DNA from 2 places in the Arthrobacter sp. SDR-2R genome. Region 1 is predicted to be linked to the other one. Evidence: predicted binding sites of a transcription regulator. Region 1 holds the regulator's gene; the other holds the start of a gene.

Region 1 (9,422 bases):
AGAGGCTTTCCGGGAATACGACGACGGCACCCGCTTGGTGCGCCGCAGTGAGGACCGCCTGCTCGGCGGCGGGAAGCTCCGCCCGCCATGCCGCGGCGGTGTACGCCGAGCCGTGGATGCAGTGGAAGACTGCCCGGGCGCCGGCCAGGGCTGATCGCAGAACCTCGGGATCCTTCGCATCGCCGGCGATGAGCTCGATCAGCGGGTGCTGTGGTCCGCTGCCCGACCGCGTGAGGACGCGCACCTGCCGTCCCAGGTCTGCCAACTGTTCGGCCACCGTCCACCCCACCGGTCCCGCTCCGGTTACTACGTATACATCTGCCATTGTGGCCTCCTTGTTCCTTTTCCGAGAGCACCGCTCTCGGGCAACAGCATGACCCCATACGCCGGCTAAGTCAAGAGCGGTGCTCTCTTTTGATTCCGGCGCTCTCGTTTATGGCATGCTGGACCCGTGACTGACGTCGAAAAAACAGCCGGCACTGTTGTCCGCCCCCTCACCCCGCGGCAACGGGCAAGGGCGCAAACCGTGGCGGATATCGTCCGCCTGGGGCGGCAGCACCTGGCAACGCACGGTGCGGCCGCTCTCTCCCTGCGGGCGGTGGCGAGGGACCTCGGGGTGGTGTCCTCCGCGGTCTACCGCTATGTGGAGAGCCGGGACGAGCTCCTGACCTTGTTGCTGATAGACGCCTTCGGCGAGCTTGGGGACGCGGTGGACGCCGCCGTCGCCCAAGCGCCGGAGGATGACCACACTGCCCGCTTCCGGGCGCTGGGCCGCGCGGTCCGGGAATGGGCCCTGCGCGAGCCTGCCAGCTACGCGCTCCTTTTTGGCAGCCCCGTGCCCGGCTACAGCGCCCCGGCGGAGCGCACGACGGGCCCGGGCACCAGGGTCATCGTCAGCCTCATCGGCATCCTGGATGCAGCTTCCCGGGCAGGGCAGCTGGCAGTTCCGGCCGAAGGCGCACCACAACTGCCGCCAACCCTGGGCAGGGACCTTGCCGCCATCCGTTCCGAGTTTGGCCTGGACCTTCCGGAGGAACTGGTGGCGAGGGGTGTCCTGGTGTGGAGCTCCCTCTTTGGTGCGGTCAGCTTCGAGGTGTTCAACCAGTACGGGCCGGATACCTTCCATGCGCCCGCTGACCTCTTCGACCATCACCTCGCCGTCCTGGCAGGCATCGCCGGCCTGCCGGCAGGGGCCTCCCGATAGGTGCCGGCGAAGCCCTGTTGGTGCGCGCGGGCCGTCGATAGACTGCCAGTGCGCCCGCATGGACGCGGAGCCTCGAAGGAGAGATGCACCATGACCGAGAACCCTGAAGTTGCAGCCGAGGAGCCCCGCAAGGGAAGCAGCGCACCCGGACTGGAGGGTGAAGGCGGGCAGTACGTGGATGGTGACTATGGCGATGCCGGAGCCGTGGAAAGGCCGGCGGGCGAACGGGACGACCAGTATCCGGAAGGCAACTACGGCGATGCCGGAACAGTTGGGGCCCCTGCCGGAGGTGCGGGCGAAGGCGGGCAATACGTGGACGCGGACCATGGCGCCGGCGGTACCGTCAACGGGCCCGGGCGGGACCTTGCCGACGGCGAATACGAGGAAGGCGACTACGGGGAGGCCGGCACAGCCGGCGGCGCCCGAACAGAGGAGGCCGTCCGCGAAGGGCTTACCGACCGCCAGGTCCAGGCGACGGCGGAAGAGCGCGGCCCGCTGCACGGCGACCGGGACACGGAGCGCTGAGTAGCCCGGCGCCGCGTTCTCCTAAAGCGAACCCGCCTTCCGGCGTCGTAATTCTGCGCGCAAAGCCCGGAAATCCAAGGAATACCGCGGCTGTCATCCGGCGCGGCATCCAAAGTTGAGCGGACTGCACTCAACTTTGGATTGACATCGGTGGCGCCCTGAGTAAAGTTGAGTGCAGAACGCTCAATGCTTAGGGCGCCAACCAGTTTCCAAGGAAAGAAGGAAGCAACACATGTCACGTGCAGTAGGTATCGACCTCGGAACCACCAACTCCGTCGTCTCCGTTCTCGAAGGTGGCGAGCCCACCGTTATTGCCAACGCCGAGGGTGGCCGCACCACGCCGTCGGTCGTTGCATTCTCCAAGTCCGGCGAGGTCCTGGTTGGCGAAATCGCCAAGCGCCAGGCCGTCAACAACATCGAGCGCACCATCGCTTCAGTCAAGCGCCACATGGGCACCGACTGGAAGGTGGACATCGACGCCAAGAAGTACACCCCGCAGGAAATTTCCGCGCGTATCCTCATGAAGCTGAAGAACGACGCCGAGTCCTACCTGGGTGAAAAGGTCACCGACGCCGTCATCACCGTCCCGGCCTACTTCAACGACGCCGAGCGCCAGGCCACCAAGGAAGCCGGCGAAATCGCAGGCCTGAACGTCCTGCGCATCGTCAACGAGCCCACCGCCGCGGCACTGGCCTACGGCCTGGACAAGGGCAAGGAAGACGAACTCATCCTGGTCTTCGACCTCGGTGGCGGCACCTTCGACGTCTCCCTGCTGGAAGTCGGCAAGGACGAAGACAACTTCTCCACCATCCAGGTCCGCGCCACCGCCGGTGACAACCGCCTGGGCGGCGACGACTGGGACCAGCGCGTCGTTGACTACCTGCTGAACCAGCTCAAGGTGAAGGGCATCGACCTCTCCAAGGACAAGATCGCCCTTCAGCGCCTCCGCGAAGCAGCTGAGCAGGCCAAGAAGGAACTCTCCTCCTCCACCAGCACCAACGTCTCGCTCCAGTACCTCTCCGTCACCCCCGACGGCCCGGTCCACCTGGACGAGCAGCTGACCCGCGCCAAGTTCCAGGACCTCACCAAGGACCTGCTGGAGCGCACCAAGAAGCCGTTCCACGACGTCATCAAGGAAGCCGGCATCAAGCTCTCCGACATCAACCACATCGTGCTGGTGGGCGGTTCAACCCGTATGCCCGCCGTCTACGACCTCGTGAAGGAACTGGCCGGCGGCAAGGAGCCCAACAAGGGCGTGAACCCGGACGAGGTCGTCGCAGTCGGCGCAGCCCTGCAGGCCGGCGTGCTGAAGGGTGAGCGCAAGGACGTCCTCCTGATCGACGTCACCCCGCTGTCCCTCGGCATCGAAACCAAGGGTGGCGTGATGACGCACCTGATCGAGCGCAACACCGCCATCCCCACCAAGCGGTCCGAGACCTTCACCACGGCGGATGACAACCAGCCGTCCGTGGCCATCCAGGTCTTCCAGGGCGAGCGCGAGTTCACCCGCGACAACAAGCCGCTGGGCACGTTCGAACTCACCGGCATCGCCCCGGCACCGCGCGGTATTCCGCAGATCGAGGTCACCTTCGACATCGACGCGAACGGCATCGTGCACGTCTCCGCCAAGGACAAGGGCACCGGCAAGGAGCAGTCCATGACCATCACCGGTGGCTCCAGCCTCTCCAAGGAAGACATCGACCGGATGGTCCGCGACGCCGAGGAGCACGCAGCCGAGGACAAGGCGCGCCGCGAGGCCACCGACACCCGCAACACGGCCGAGCAGCTTGCCTACTCCGTGGACAAGCTGATCGCCGACAACGCGGACAAGCTGCCCGAAGAGGTCAAGACCGAGGTCCAGGCCGACGTCGACAGCGTCAAGAAGGCCCTTGAGGGCACCGACGACGCCGCTGTGAAGTCCGCGTTCGAGAAGCTGCAGGCTTCCCAGACCAAGCTGGGCGAGGCCATCTACGCCCAGGCCGGTTCGCCGGACGGCGCAGGCGCTGCAGGTGCTGAAGGTGCCGCCGGAGCTTCGGCAGGTTCCAAGGACGAGGACATCGTCGACGCCGAAATCATCGACGAAGACGAAGCGAAGAAGTAACCCATGCCGCACCACGGTAACGAGGAAGAGCACAACACATCCGCAAGCCAGCAGAACACGCAGGGCAACGGCCAGGAGCCCGTCATCCGGGACAACCGCAAGGTTGACCCGGTGACCGGGCAGGCCCGGCACCCCGAGGGCGGCCAGTCCGCTCCGGGGGCCGGTTCCCGGGCCGGGGCAGCAGATTCCGACGGCGACGCGCTGGCCCAGGCCGAGGAGATTCTCAACGGCGTGGACGTGCCGGCCGAGGAATCCGTGGCCCAGGGTGCGCCCGCAGGGTCCGCCGGCGCCGAGGCAGCCGAACTGCGCAACGACCTGCTCCGCCTTCAGGCTGAGTACGTCAACTACCGCAAGCGCGTTGAACGCGACCGTGCCGTGGCAGGGGAAATGGCCGTCATCGGCGTCCTGAATTCCCTGCTCCCGGTCCTGGACGACGTCGACGCCGCACGGCAGCACGGTGACCTCACCGACGGCCCCTTCGCCGCGATCGCCACCAAACTGGAGAACGCGCTGAAGACCTACGGCCTGGTCCGCATCGACGAAACCGGCGTGGAGTTCGATCCCACGATCCACGAAGCCCTGATCCAGCAGCCCGGCGAGGACATCGAGGTTGACACCGTCAGCCAGGTCCTCCGCTCCGGCTACAAGTCAGGCGACCGTGTCCTCCGCGCAGCCCAGGTGATCGTGGCCGTCCCGGCTTAGTTGCCCCTCGCCTCCGCGGATGAGGGGGTCCCGCCCGGGCCCCCTCATCCGCTCCGGCGTTCAGCGGTAATCTCGCCCTAACGCTTTTGTACTTTGAAAGGAAACGCCATTGGCTAGCCAGGATTGGGTGGACAAGGACTTTTACAAGATCCTTGGTGTTGCCAAGGACGCTTCCGACGCCGACATCAAGAAGGCCTACCGGAAGCTTGCGCGGCAGCACCACCCTGATACGAATGCGGGGAACGCCGCTTCCGAGAGGAAGTTCAAGGACATCTCCGAGGCTTATTCGGTGCTTTCGGATCCGGATGAGCGCCAGCAGTATGACGCCATCCGGGCCATGGGCAGCGGGGCCCGCTTTGCTCCCGGCGGCGCCGGCGCCCCCAACGGCGGGTTCGAGGACATGTTCGGCGGCCTGTTCACCGGCAATACCGGACGGCACGCCGGTGGTTTCAATCCCTCCGCCGGCGGCATCCCGCCCGAGTTCGCCGACCTCTTCGGCGGCTTCGGCGGCGCCCCCGGATTCCAGCGCGCCCCGCAGAAGGGCGCCGACCGGACCGCGTCGACCAGCATCTCCTTTGCCGGCTCCATCCGCGGCACCACCATCGGCCTGCGTGAACCCAGCGGCGAGGTCATCGACGTCCGGGTTCCCGCGGGTATCAAGGACGGCCAGAAGGTCCGCGTGCGTGGCAAGGGCCAGCCCGGTCCTGCCGGCAATGGTGACCTGGTGGTCTCCGTGTCGGTCCAGCCACATGCGTTTTACACGCGCGACGGCGACAACCTCCGGATCCACGTCCCCGTCACCTTCCCGGAGGCTGCTTTGGGCGCGGACATCGAAGTTCCCACCATCGACGGCGACAAGGTCAAGGTCCGCGTCCCGGCAGGCACGCCGTCCGGCCGTACCCTGCGGGTCAAGGGCAAAGGCGTCAAGACGCCCAAGGCCACCGGCGACCTGCTGGTGACGATCGACGTCGCGGTTCCCAAGAATCTCAACAAGGACGCCGAAGCTGCGGTCAAGGCGTTCGCCGAGGCCACGTCGTCGGCGGACGTTCGCGAGGGCCTGGCAGCCAAGGCCCGGCTCTAGGCGCGGAGGTGAGGCGTGGACATCAATGCTGACCAGCCGATCTTTGTGATTTCGGTGGCGGCAGAGCTGGCGGACATGCACCCCCAGACCCTGCGGCAGTACGACAGGCTTGGCATCGTCAAGCCCAGCCGTGCCCCCGGAAAGTCCCGGCGCTATTCGCAGCGTGACGTGAACATGCTGCGGGAAGTGCAGCGGCTGTCGCACGAAGGTGTGTCGCTGGAGGGGATCAAGCGCATCCTGGAACTCGAAAACCAGGTCGCAGCCCTCCAGAGCCGGATCGCTGAACTCACCGAGGAACTCGGGCGGCGGCCGCGTTCCGTGGATTCGCGCATCTTCGCCGCCGGCGCCGCGGGCGATGTGGTGAGCCTGGCCCGTGGCCAGCGCCCCCGGCCCCGGTCACAGGCGGTCATGTTGTGGCGGCCCCGGGCGATCGGACAATAAGTGCCCTCGGACAATAACGGGATGCCGGAGAGCAGGTAGCGTTTCCCGGTGCCCCGGACAAATATGAGTACCCGCTACTCGTGACGGAAAAGCCCTCTGGAATTTGAATGGAACCATCGCCGGATCAGCGGCGATGGTTCCGCAATTTCTGGGGGTTTTCGTGTTTAAGGTTCTCAGCGAAGCTGCTTCAACCCGGGTCCGGCCATGAGCCCGGGGATGGAATCCGTGGCCGCGTTCAGCAGCTCCTTGCCGGGGCAGATCCTGCTGGCCATCGGGCAGACCATTGTTGTGGTCTGCGTCTGCTTTGACATGGTCCGTGAATTGTCCGTCCCGCGGTCCCACCGGCGTTACGTGGCCAGCACCGTCTTCCGTACCCTGGCGATCCCGTCGATCGTGGCCAATGCCATGACCGTCTTCATCGCCCTGGTGGTGTCCTCCTGGGTGGACGTGGTGATGGGCATGTTTGTCCTGGTGGCCATTGTTTTCCGGTTCCACCACAACCAGGACGAGGACAACTGGTGGAAGGGCAAGGGCAAGAAACTTGCCCGGTGGGCCCGCCGGCAGTTCGCCGGCCGGACGTCCACGGCCCCGGCCATGGGGTAGCGCCGCGAAGCCCCGGGAGCCCGGCGCCGGCAACCTTGCGTGCCGGGCTCCCGCGTCAACATCAGCCGTTGATCACCTGCGGTACGCCCAGGGCCTTGAGGCCCTCCACGCCGAATTCCACGCCGTAGCCGGACTGCTTGGCGCCGCCGAACGGGATGCGCGGGTCCACGGCGCCGTGCCGGTTGATCCACACGGTTCCGGCCTGGATGCGGGCCGCGACCTCCCGGGCTGCTTCCAGGTTGGGGGACCAGACGGAGGCGCCCAGGCCGACGTCGAGCCCGTTCGCCTTTTCCACCGCCTCGTCGATGCTGCTGTAGCGGATGATCGGCAGGGCGGGGCCGAACTGTTCCTCGGCCACCAGCGGGTTGTCGTTGTCGATGTCCGCCACCAGGGTGGTGGGGTAGAAGTAGCCGGGCTGGCTGGTATCCGGGTTCCCGCCCAGCAGGACGCGTGCCCCGGAAGCCTTGGCCGCCTCCACGAGGGTGGCCACGACGTCGTACTGCGCCTTGTTCTGCAGCGGTCCCAGCACGTTGTTCTCGTCCAGGCCGTTGCCCATGGGCATCTGCTTGGCGACCGCCACGAGCTCGTCACAAACGTCGTCGTAGATGTCGTCGTGGACGTAGAGCCGCTTGAGCGCGGCGCAGGTCTGGCCGGTGTTGAGGAAGGCGCCCCAGAAGATGTCCGTGGCAATGGCCTTGGGGTCGGCGTCGGGCAGGACAATACCGGCGTCGTTGCCCCCAAGTTCCAGGGTGAGCCGCTTGACGGTGTCGGCGGAGGACTTGATGATGGCGCGGCCGCCGGCGGTGGAGCCGGTGAACATGATCTTGCCGATCGCCGGGTGGTCGGTGAGGCGGGCGCCCACCTCGCGGCCGCAGGACACCACGGACAGGATGCCTTCGGGGAGTTCTTCGTTGAGGACCTTGACCAGCGCCAGAACGGAGAGCGGGGTGTTGCCGGAGGGCTTGACGACGACGGTGTTGCCCATGCGCAGGGCCGGCGCCAGCTGCCAGACGGCGATCATCATGGGCCAGTTCCACGGGCCGATCGCCCCGACCACGCCGATGGGCCGGTAATGCAGCTCAGCGCGGGTCTCACCGTCGTCCACGATGGTTTCCGGTTCCAGCGGCAGGCCGGCCGTGGCGCGGAGCCAGGCGACGCAGGCGCCCACTTCGAAGCGGGCGTTTGGACCGTTCAGCGGTTTGCCCTGCTCGCGGGAGAGCAGCTGGGCGAGTTCCTCGGCGGAGCGTTCGACGGCGTCGGCTGCCTTGAGCAGCGCGGCGGACCTTGCGTCGTGGCCCAGGGCAGCCCAGGCTGGCTGCGCGGCCACGGCTGCGGCCACGGCGCTTTCCAGGTAATCGAGGCTGTGGACGGGGGCTTCGCCTACCGGTTCGCCCGTGGCCGGATTGAGGATGGTCCGGCCAGTGCCGGCAGCGGGGGCAATGGAGGCAAGAAGTGCATCGTACGTTTCCAAGGGATACTCCACATCGAGTAGGCGAGGACGCCAGCCGGTCGGCGTAGCGGGTTACTCCCCAGTTTGGGTGAGTGCCCGCCCCCGCTCTTGTGTTTGTGCGCAGGACTGTTGGCGGAGAGGGAACGGCGTAAAAATCAGCCCGCCTTATTGTGAACTTGTCAGATTAAGCCTTAGGGTGGGGATCAGGCCGGCGAAGCCCTCGAGAACCGCCGGGTAACTCCTCCCCGGATCCAGGCAAACGACCCCGTCAAACGCCCAGCAGCGGTACCGCGGCCCTTATTGCGCCACGGCGCACAGGTGCTGGGTTTTGCCTCGTCGACGCCCCCGACAAGCAGGAGAACACCATGACCGTAGAGTCCGAGCTCACTGAAGCGCCCGCAACAGCACCTACCGACATCTCCCGAGGGGGCAGCTACGTTACGTTGCCACCCGGATCGGAGGTATCGCCGAAGCTTGAGGGCAGCTACGTCACGGGGCCCGGAGCCCTTCCCGGACATGGCAACAGGGCCCAGGGCACGTACGTGACACTTCCCGCGGCGCCGGCGGGGGCGACCGAGATCAGCTACACCCGCGTCGGCTGACCCGCGTCAAGAAGCACCTGCCACCCTTTCGACCAGGGCGGCAGGTGCTTCTTCCCCGCGGTTACCCGGCGTAGGGGTCGGCGATGCCGATGTATTGGGTGGTGGTGTATTCGGCGATGCCTTCGGAGCCGCCTTCGCGGCCCAGGCCGGATTGCTTGACGCCGCCGAAGGGTGCGGCGGCGTTGGAGATGACGCCGGCGTTGAACCCGACCATGCCGAATTCGATCTGTTCCGCGACGCGCAGGAGGCGGTTGAAGTCGCGGCTGTAGAGGTAGGACGCCAGACCGTATTCGGTGTTGTTGGCGAGCCGGATGGCGTCTTCCTCGGTGCTGAAGGTGGTCACCGGGGCTACGGGGCCGAAGATTTCCTGGCCAAGGATCGCCGCGTGGTTGGGCACGTTGGCCAGGACGGTGGGCTGGTAGAAGTAGCCCGGTCCGTCCACCGGTGCGCCGCCGGTCACGGCCACTGCTCCGGCGTCGACGGCGGCGCTCACCAGTGCATGCACCTCATCACGGGCGCCTGCGTCGATGAGGGGTCCCACCTGGGTGGCCGCCTCGGTGCCGCGCCCGGTGTGCAGGGCGCCCATGGCGGCGGCGAACTTCCGGGTGAACTCCTGCGCCACGGATTCGTGGACGAGGAAGCGGTTGGCGGCGGTGCAGGCTTCGCCCATGTTCCGCATCTTGGCTGCCATGGCCCCTTCGACGGCCTTGTCC
Region 2 (9,422 bases), 110 kb from region 1:
ATCCGTGATCCGCGGCAAGCGTGTTGTGGTGGTGGATGATTCGATCGTCCGCGGCAACACCCAGCGCGCCATTGTGCGGATGCTCCGGGAGGCCGGCGCCGCCGCAGTGCACGTGAAGATTTCCTCCCCTCCTGTGCAGTGGCCGTGCTTCTATGGCATCGACTTCGCCTCCCGGGCCGAACTGATTGCCAACGGCGCCACCATTGAGGAGATCTCCCAAGCCATCGGCGCAGACTCGCTGGCCTACATCTCCGAGGACGGCATGATCGGTGCCACCCGCCAGCCGCGCGAACGCCTCTGCACCGCCTGCTTCACCGGCAAGTACCCCATCAAGCTCCCGGATGCGGACAAGCTGGGAAAGAACCTCCTGGAACGCACCGACCTGGGCGGCCTGAAGCCCTCCCCGTCCGCGCTTCCCGGCCAAACCGCCGCCCTGGCCGTTGACGCCACCGAGGACCCCGCTGAGAAGGCCGGGGCTACCGGCTGTGATCCGGGCCCGGACTCAGAATTCGAGAACCTGCTGACCGAAGCCGACCTTGTGCCCGACGTACCCGCCGCCACCAGCGCCGATAAGAAAGAGTCCGTATGACTTCCGTTAGCCCCGCCGCAAACAACTCCGGCATCACCTACGCCTCCGCAGGCGTGGACGTTGAAGCCGGGGACCGCGCCGTCGAGCTCATGAAGGATGCCGTCAAGGCAACCCACAACTCCTCGGTGATCGGCGGGGTGGGCGGCTTCGCCGGCCTTTACGACGTTTCCCGGCTGCTGACCTACAAGAGGCCGCTGCTGGCCACGTCCACCGACGGCGTGGGCACCAAGGTTGCCATCGCCCAGGCCATGGACATCCACGACACCATCGGGTTCGACCTTGTGGGCATGGTGGTGGATGACATCGTGGTGGTAGGCGCCGAGCCGCTCTACATGACCGACTACATCGCCTGCGGCAAGGTGGTCCCGGAACGCATCGCGGGCATTGTCCGCGGCATCGCGGCCGCCTGCTCCGTGGCCGGCACCGCCCTGGTGGGCGGCGAGACTGCCGAGCACCCGGGCCTGCTGGGCGAGCACGAATACGACGTTGCCGGCGCAGCCACCGGCGTGGTCGAGGCCGATGCCCTGCTGGGACCGGACCGCGTCCGTGCGGGCGACGTCGTGATCGGCATGGCCTCTTCCGGCCTCCACTCCAACGGCTACTCGCTGGTCCGCCGCGTCATCAACCACGCCGGCTGGGCCCTGGACCGCCAGGTGTCCGAACTGGGCCGCACCCTGGGTGAGGAACTCCTGGAACCCACCCGCGTCTACGCGGCCGATTGCCTGGACCTGGCCCGCACCTTCCCGGTCAGCGCCGAAGCGGCTGTTCACGGCTTCAGCCACGTCACCGGCGGCGGCCTGGCCGCCAACCTGGCCCGCGTCCTCCCCCAGGGCCTCGTGGCCACCGTGGACCGCGCCACCTGGGAACTGCCGGCCATCTTCAAGCTGGTCTCGGAGCTGGGCAACGTGCCCCTTGCGGACCTCGAGCGCACCCTGAACCTTGGCGTGGGCATGGTGGCCATCGTGTCGCCCCAAGCTGCCGACGCCGCCGTTGCCCGCCTGAACGACCGGGGCCTGCCGTCCTGGATCATGGGCACGGTCACCGAGGATTCGGACTCCATCCTGAAGTCCGGCCCGGATTACGTCCAGGGCGCCAAGGGCGTGGACGGCGGCGCTGTCCGCCTGGTCAACGCCTACGCCTAGCCAACTGCTGGAGGCTCCCCACTGCACGCGGTGGGGAGCCTCCACTTTTAAGCGACCTGTATGAGGTTCAGCACACCGCCCTGCGGGTCCTCGATGGTGGCCAGTGATCCCACCGTGGGACGGTCATCCGGCTCCACCAGGACTTCGCCGCCTGCTGCCAGGGCGGCCGCTGCCGCCGCGGCAATATCTGCCGCGCCAAAGTAGATCTGCCAGTCCGCTTCCTCGCCTTCGTCGGCAGGAACGATGCCGGCCACCTCGCTGCCGTCGATGAGCAGCGTGCTGTAGCTGCCGCCGTCGTCCTGGGGGTACTCGGTGACTTCATGGCCGAAAAGCTGCTGGAAGAAGCCGATGGCGGCCTGCGGCTCGGGTGTAAAGAGCTCAGCCCAGGCCAAGGCGCCCGGCTCGTTGAAGAGCCGGCTGCCGAAGTGGGTACCCGCCTGCCAGATCCCGGTGGTTCCGCCGCCGGGAGGGGCCAAAAAGCCCAGCACCCCGGTGTCGCCCACCGTCTCAGGCCCGAACTGGGCGGTTCCGCCGGCATGGCCCGCTTCCTGGAGCAGGTCCGCGGCATTTGCGGCCGCAAAGTAGACGTTCCACTCGGCAGCGGTGCCGGCCTCAAGCTGCAAGGGATTTTGCGGCGCAATGGTGGCCACCAACTGCCCGCGGACAAAGGCCTGCGCGTCGCTGCGGCCGTCCGGAGTGGGGAAGTCCTGGTAGGTCCAGCCGAACAGACGGCCGTAGAAATCTTTGGCGGCATCAACATCGGGGGTCTGGAGATCCGCCCAGCAGGGCTCGCCGCTGGCGTACGTGGTCCGAACAGTCATGCGGTCAGGTTACCAACCAAACACGGAAAGCCCGCTGCCCTGCCGGTAATTCGGTGGGGCAGCGGGCTCCATGACGTAAGCGGCGCCACAGCAGCCGGGCCAGGGGCCACAGCAGGCTTGCGACAACTAGCCGATGCGACGGTTGTCTACCTCGTCGTCATCGTCATCCAAATCATCCGCGTACTTATCCACATAAGCCGAATAGTCCGGTTCGACCGGTTCATTCGAGTAATGGCTCGTTGAACGACTTCCAGGGCCCGTCAGCTCACGCTGAAGTGCCGAGTAGTCAGTGTTCGGGGAGTAGTACTTAATGTCCCGAGCCTGCTTGGTAGCTTTTGCCTTTTGACGGCCGCGCCCCATGGCGTGACCCCCTTTTGTACTTGGACCGGAGGTGGTCACCTTGGCGATCGGTGAGGCCCCGGAATGTTTGGTCAATTTGTCGTACACCTAGATTACATGCTTTCGGCGGGCCCCGCTTGCCGCCCGGCGCCCCGGACGGCCGGGTGGGGTACCATGATGCACCTCCTCCCGCGGGATTCCGGCATTTTTCTTCGGTAGAGTCGCTTAAGAACTGCCGATTTTATCTGGCCGTTGGCGAGCCGTGGCACCAAAACCCAGGAGGATGCGCACCCGTGAACCACCAGGACATCCCGCCGAAACCCGCTTCGCCTCCGCGGACCGGAAGCCTGCCGAAGATCCACAGTGGGACCGGTTCAGCCCCCGCCCCGGAATCCGTTACCTGGTCCCAGCCGCGCCATGATCCTGCGCCGGAAAAACACACCAACAGGAAGCCTGCCCTGTGGAAGGCGTTTCTGGTCGTCGTCATCCTCGCCGTTGCCGGCTCACTGGTGTGGCTTGCCGTCTGGTTGAACTCCTCGCCCGGCACCGATGCGGCAAAGAATGACGCACAGGGCGTGCTGCAAACCACGGTCACGCCGCCGGCCACTCCCCAACCCCTTCCCCGCGAAGGGGTCGCACCCCCGGCGTACGCACTGGGTGACTGCTTCAAGGATTTCGATCCCCAGGCCCTGACGTCCACGCTGGTGCCCTGCGATACGGGCCATTCGGCCCAGCTGGTGGCCACCTTGACATATCCGGAAAGCGCCAAGTACCCGGGGGCGGAGCCGCTCAAGGCCAAGGCACTGGAAGTCTGCCAGGCGGCGAAACTCGGCCCGGCGGCGAAAAACTTCCAGCTCAACTACCAGCGCAGCTTCCCCAGCAGCACCAGTTGGGAATCCGGCGACCGCAGGGTTGATTGCTACGTCACGGCAGACACCGGCAATGTGATTAACGCGAGCGTGCTGCCCTGACGGTCAGCCCGCCAGGGCAGCACGGCCCGCTTCAGAGGCCCTGCGGCTAGTCCTTCCGCCGCACCGACAGTCCGGAACTGGGGGCGCCCGTCAACGCGTCCACGTTGCCTTCGGTCAGTTCCCCAAAGTCCGGCGCGGTATCAACCAGGACGGTGTCGCCGTCGCTGATTTCACCGGCGAGGATGGACTTGGCCAGCCGGTCGCCGATCTCGCGCTGCACCAGGCGGCGCAGCGGCCGGGCGCCGTAGGCGGGGTCGTAGCCGGACAGCGCCAGCCAGGCCTTGGCGCTGTCGGTCACATCGAGGGTGAGCCGGCGCTCGTGCAGCCTGCGGCCCAGTTCCGCCACGTGCAGTTCCACAATGTGCGCCAGCTCCTCCACCGTGAGGGCATCGAACAGCACCACTTCATCGAGCCGGTTGAGGAACTCCGGCTTGAAGGACGCGTTCACCGTGGCCATGACCGCATTGCGCTTGGCCTCGGCGTCCAGCGTCTGGTCCACCAGGAACTGGCTGCCCAGGTTGGAGGTGAGCACCAGGATCACGTTGCGGAAGTCCACGGTACGGCCCTGCCCGTCGGTGAGGCGGCCGTCGTCGAGCACCTGCAGGAGGATGTCGAACACCTCGGGGTGCGCCTTCTCCACTTCGTCCAGCAGCACCACCGAGTAGGGACGACGGCGCACGGCCTCGGTCAGCTGCCCGCCTTCCTCGTAGCCCACGTATCCCGGAGGCGCCCCTACCAGCCGGGCGACGCTGTGCTTCTCGCCGTACTCGGACATGTCGATCCGCACCATGGCGCGTTCGTCGTCGAACAGGAAGTCCGCCAGGGCCTTGGCCAGCTCGGTCTTGCCTACGCCGGTGGGGCCCAGGAACAGGAAGGAACCCGTGGGCCGGTTGGGGTCACTGATGCCCGCCCTGGCGCGCCGGACGGCGTCTGAGACTGCGGCTACAGCCTTGCCCTGGCCGATGAGGCGCTTGCCGAGCTCCTCCTCCATGTGCAGCAGCTTCTGGCTTTCACCTTGCAGCATGCGGCCGGCCGGGATGCCGGTCCACGCGGAAATGACCTCCGCGATGTCTTCTGCCGTCACTTCCTCCGCCACCATCTGCGCGGACTTGTCCGTCACGGCGGCCTCCGCTTCGGCAGCGGCGTTCAGCTCGCGTTCCAGCGCCGGAATTTCCCCGTAGAGGATCCGCGAGGCGGTCTCCAGATCACCCTCGCGCTGGGCCTTGTCCGCGGCGGACCGCAGCTCATCGAGCTTGGCCTTCAGGTCACCCACCCGGTTCAGGCCGGCCTTTTCAGCCTCCCAGCGGGCGTTGAGCGCGGAGAGCTCCTCCTCCTTGTCCGCCTTGTCGGCCCGGAGCGCAGCCAGCCGCTCCACGGAGGCAGCGTCGGTCTCGCCCTCCAGCGCGAGCTCCTCCATGGTGAGCCGGTCCACCTGGCGCCGCAGCTGGTCGATCTCCTCCGGGGCGGAGTCGATCTCCATGCGCAGCCGGGACGCGGCCTCGTCCACCAGGTCGATGGCCTTGTCCGGCAGCTGGCGGCCCGAAATGTAGCGGTTGGACAGCGTGGCTGCCGCCACCAGCGCGGAGTCGGCGATGGAGACCTTGTGGTGCGCCTCGTAGCGCTCCTTCAGGCCACGGAGGATGCCGATGGTGTCCTCCACGCTGGGCTCGCCAACGTACACCTGCTGGAAGCGGCGTTCCAGGGCTGCGTCCTTCTCGATGTTCTCCCGGTACTCGTCCAGCGTGGTGGCGCCGATCAGCCGCAGCTCGCCACGGGCCAGCATGGGCTTGAGCATGTTGCCGGCGTCCATGGAGGAATCGCCGGTGGCGCCGGCGCCCACCACGGTGTGGATCTCGTCGATGAAGGTGACAATCTGGCCGTCTGAGCCCTTGATCTCCTCGAGGACCGCCTTCAGCCGCTCCTCGAATTCGCCGCGGTACTTGGCGCCGGCCACCATGGAGCCGAGGTCAAGGGAGATGAGGGTCTTGCCCCGCAGGCTCTCCGGGACGTCGCCGGCCACCATCCGCTGGGCCAGGCCTTCCACCACGGCGGTCTTGCCCACGCCGGGTTCGCCGATGAGCACCGGGTTGTTCTTGGTGCGGCGGGACAGGACCTGGACAACGCGCCGGATTTCGGCGTCCCGGCCGATCACGGGGTCCAGCTTGCCGGCGCGGGCCATGGCGGTGAGGTCGGTGCCGTACTTCTCGAGCGCCTGAAAGGTGTTTTCGGGGTCCGGGCTGTCCACCTTGCGGTCGCCGCGGACGCCCGGCAGGGCGGCGAGGAGTGCCTCGCGGGAGGCGCCGGCGTCGCGCAGCAGGCGGGCGGCGGCATCGTTGCCGGTGGAGAGGCCCACCAGGAGCACCTCGGTGGAGACAAAGCTGTCGCCCAGACGGTCCGCTTCCTCCTTGGCGTGCTGGATGGCCTGCAGTGCGGGCCGGGACAGCTGCGCCTGCTGGCTGGAGCCGCCCGACGTGGCGGGCAGTGCCTTGATGGCACTGCTGGCCTGGACGCTGACGGCATCGGGATCGGCGCCGGTTGCGCGAAGCAGCGCGACGGCGACGCCCTCACGCTGGTCCATCAGCGCCTTGAGGAGGTGGGCCGGTTCCACCTGGGGGTTGCCGGCCGTCGAGGCGTTCATTGCCGCGGCGGAAAGAGCCTCCTGGCTCTTGGTGGTGAATTTGACGTCCAAAGAGAGCTCCTTTCGGGGGCTTGTTGACTAAGTTGAGTCTACTACGCTCAACTTTGGACGGCGACGTCCACTAGCCATGTTTGCCCACGGCGAAACGGCTGTCCAGAGCCGGAGGTCCCGCCGGGCCTGCTTGGACAATCGGCTGCCGGGACATACTCCGCCTAGGTCCCGTACACGGACACGGCCGCAGCCTTGACCACGAAGTGCACCGTCATGCCGGGGACAAGGCCCAGGTCGGCGGAGGCGGCAGGGGTGATGTCCGCGGCCAGGCCGCCGGCCCGGACGCGGATCTGGTCGCCGTGCGGCTCGAGGTCCGTGATGGTGACGGCAAACGAGTTCCGCGGGCTGCCGTGCGCATCGTCGAGGAACACGGAAACGGCCGACGGCGGGAACACGGCGACGCCGGGACCGCCCGCCCTGGGCAGCGGGCCAGGCTCCCCGGACGCCGCGGCGGGGACGGCTTCCTCGTCGTGGCCGGCAATCCGCAGGCCGTGGCTGGTCCGCACCCCCGCCCCGTCGAGGATGCCCGGAATGAAGTTCAGCCCGGCGAGCCCGGCGGCAAAGGAGCTGCGCGGCCGCTCCAGCACCGCCCGGGTGGGGCCTTCCTCCGCGATCCGGCCGTTTTCCAGTATGACCACCCGGTCCGCGAGCACCAGCGCGTCCAGTACGTCGTGGGTCACGATGATGGCCTGCCGGCCTGCGAGGACGCGCTTGAACAGGCGGCGCAGCAGCGGCGCGGAGTGGATATCCAAGGCTGCCAGCGGCTCGTCGAGCAGGAGGAGGGCGGGGTCGGCGGCGAGCGCACGGGCCACGGCCACGCGCTGGGCCTGGCCGCCGGACAGCTGGGCGGGACGCCGCCCGGCCAGTTCTCCGGCCTCCACCTCGGCCAGCCAGTGCAGCGCCTGCTCCTCCGCATTCCGCTTGGAAACTCCGGCGCTGCGGGGCCCGAACGAGACATTGTCCAGGGCATTCAGGTGGGGGAAGAGCAGCGGTTCCTGGGCCAGCAGGGCGGTGCCGCGGCGGTGCGGAGCCGCCCACGTACGTTTTCCGCCGTCGAGGTCAAAGAGGGTCCTGCCGTTGAGTTCGGCCCGGCCGCTGTCCGGCCGCAGGAGGCCCGCGATGCCGGCCAGCAGGGTTGATTTACCGGCACCGTTGGGCCCCATGACGGCCACGGTTTCGCCCGGTCGGACGCTCAGGGCCACGTCGAAGCTGCGCCCGGCCACCACTGCGCGGAAGGACAATGTCACCGGACACCCCCTCCTGCCGGGGCCGGCGCCGTCGTCCTTTTGCCTGACCCGGAACGGCCCGGTGCCGGGCGCCGGTATGCAAGGGCAACCACCGCCACGGCGACGGCCACGAGTACCAGGGACAGGGCGACAGCGGCGTCCGGGTCCGTTTCGCGCTGCAGGTAGATTTCCAGCGGCAGGGTCCGGGTCACCCCCTGCAGGCTGCCCGCGAACGTCAGCGTGGCGCCGAACTCGCCCAGGCTCCGCGCGAAGGCGAGGACCGCGCCGGACGCCAGCCCCGGGAGCACCAGCGGAAGCGTGACGCGCCGGAACACCGTGCCGGGCCGGGCACCCAGTGTCGCCGCCACCGCCTCATACCGGGAGCCCGACGTGCGCAGGGCACCCTCAAGGCTCACCACCAGGAACGGCAGCGCCACGAACGTCTGCGCCAGGACCACCGCGGTGGTGGAGAAGGCGATCTGCAGGCCGAGCACGTTCAGCGCCTGCCCCAGCAGCCCCTGCCGGCCGAACGTGTAGAGCAGCGCGATGCCGCCCACCACAGGAGGAAGGACCAGCGGCAGGAGCACCAGCGAGCGCAGCAGCCCCTGCAGGCGGAAGGTGTCCCGGGCAAGGACCAGGGCCAGCGGCACGCCCAGCACAATGCACAGCAGGGTGCTGGCGGCCGACGTCCGCAGGCTCAGCCCCAGCGCGGTCAGCGACGGCCCGGAGGTCACCAGCGGGAGGAACCGTGGCCAGTCCACGCGGAGCACCATCGCCAGCAGCGGAAGCACGACGACGACGGCGGCCAGGACGGCCAGCGCGCGGACCCAGCCGGGGATGCCGGAGTAGGCCGGGCTTGGGGTGCGTGGCCGCACCATGGGCAGAAAGGGCTGCCGCCTTGCTGCCTGCTTCCGGGTCACTTGACGCTTCCGTCACCGGCGCCGGCCGGCCCAAACCCCGCTGCAGCGAGGACGCGCCGGCCTTCCGGACCGGTGACCAGGTCCAGGAAAGCCCGGGCGGCGGCCTTGTTCCGGCCGCCGGCGACGCCGGCGATCGGGTAGGTGTTGACCGCACTCCCTGATTCCGGGAACTGGATCCCGGCCACCTTGGACCCGGCGGACTTGATGTCCGTGCCGTAGACCAGCCCGGCGTCGGCCTCCCCGGAGGCCACCTTGCCCAGGACGTCCGTGACCGCGTTCTCCTCGCTGACCGGATTCAGCGCCACTCCGGCCGCCTCCGCGGCCGTGGCCGCGGCAGTCCCGCAGGGAACCTGCCTTGCGCAGGTGACCAGTTTGAGGCCCGGCCGGGCAAGGTCCTTCAGTGCGGTGATTCCTGCCGGGTTGCCCGGCGCTACTGCGATGGCGAGGGTGTTGGTGGCGAAGTTCCTGGCGGCGCCGTCCACCAGCCCGGCGTCCTGCACCTTCTTCATGTTGGCCAGGTCCGCCGGCGCGAAGACATCCGCCGGCGCCCCCTGGCTGATCTGGCTGGCCAGGTCCGAGGACCCTGCAAAGCTCAGGGCAACCGTGGTGCCGGGGTTTTCCGCCTCGAAGGTGCGGGCGAGTTCGGTGAAGGTGCCTTTGAGGGAGGCGGCCGCGAAAACGGTGATGGTGCCTTCCGGCTTGGCGCCTGAGCCGGCTGCGCTGTT

Evidence for each region. The regulator HspR, encoded in region 1, represses chaperone genes until heat shock. The targets are predictions, from matches to a motif close to AAGTTGAGTCNNNNNGACTCAACTT.
Region 2: a site for HspR is predicted at 6,581-6,605, ahead of clpB (ATP-dependent chaperone ClpB). Genes of this name have one in related genera too.

Annotation. Positions count from the first base shown of each region.
Region 1 is NZ_CM173231.1:839,323-848,744, forward strand. Features, by position in the region: gene AC3ANU_RS03855 (NAD-dependent epimerase/dehydratase family protein) at 1-325, opposite strand, end outside; gene AC3ANU_RS03860 (TetR/AcrR family transcriptional regulator) at 452-1,204, shown strand; gene AC3ANU_RS03865 (hypothetical protein) at 1,295-1,729, shown strand; gene dnaK (molecular chaperone DnaK) at 1,962-3,830, shown strand; gene AC3ANU_RS03875 (nucleotide exchange factor GrpE) at 3,834-4,532, shown strand; gene AC3ANU_RS03880 (DnaJ C-terminal domain-containing protein) at 4,642-5,613, shown strand; gene AC3ANU_RS03885 (heat shock protein transcriptional repressor HspR) at 5,629-6,054, shown strand; gene AC3ANU_RS03890 (hypothetical protein) at 6,271-6,657, shown strand; gene AC3ANU_RS03895 (aldehyde dehydrogenase family protein) at 6,719-8,128, opposite strand; gene AC3ANU_RS03900 (hypothetical protein) at 8,473-8,709, shown strand; gene AC3ANU_RS03905 (NAD-dependent succinate-semialdehyde dehydrogenase) at 8,771-9,422, opposite strand, start outside.
Region 2 is NZ_CM173231.1:953,662-963,083, reverse strand. Features, by position in the region: gene purF (amidophosphoribosyltransferase) at 1-589, shown strand, start outside; gene purM (phosphoribosylformylglycinamidine cyclo-ligase) at 586-1,731, shown strand; gene AC3ANU_RS04430 (VOC family protein) at 1,779-2,552, opposite strand; gene AC3ANU_RS04425 (DUF3073 domain-containing protein) at 2,679-2,912, opposite strand; gene AC3ANU_RS04420 (septum formation family protein) at 3,185-3,862, shown strand; gene clpB (ATP-dependent chaperone ClpB) at 3,909-6,551, opposite strand; gene AC3ANU_RS04410 (ABC transporter ATP-binding protein) at 6,713-7,798, opposite strand; gene AC3ANU_RS04405 (ABC transporter permease) at 7,795-8,655, opposite strand; gene modA (molybdate ABC transporter substrate-binding protein) at 8,694-9,422, opposite strand, start outside.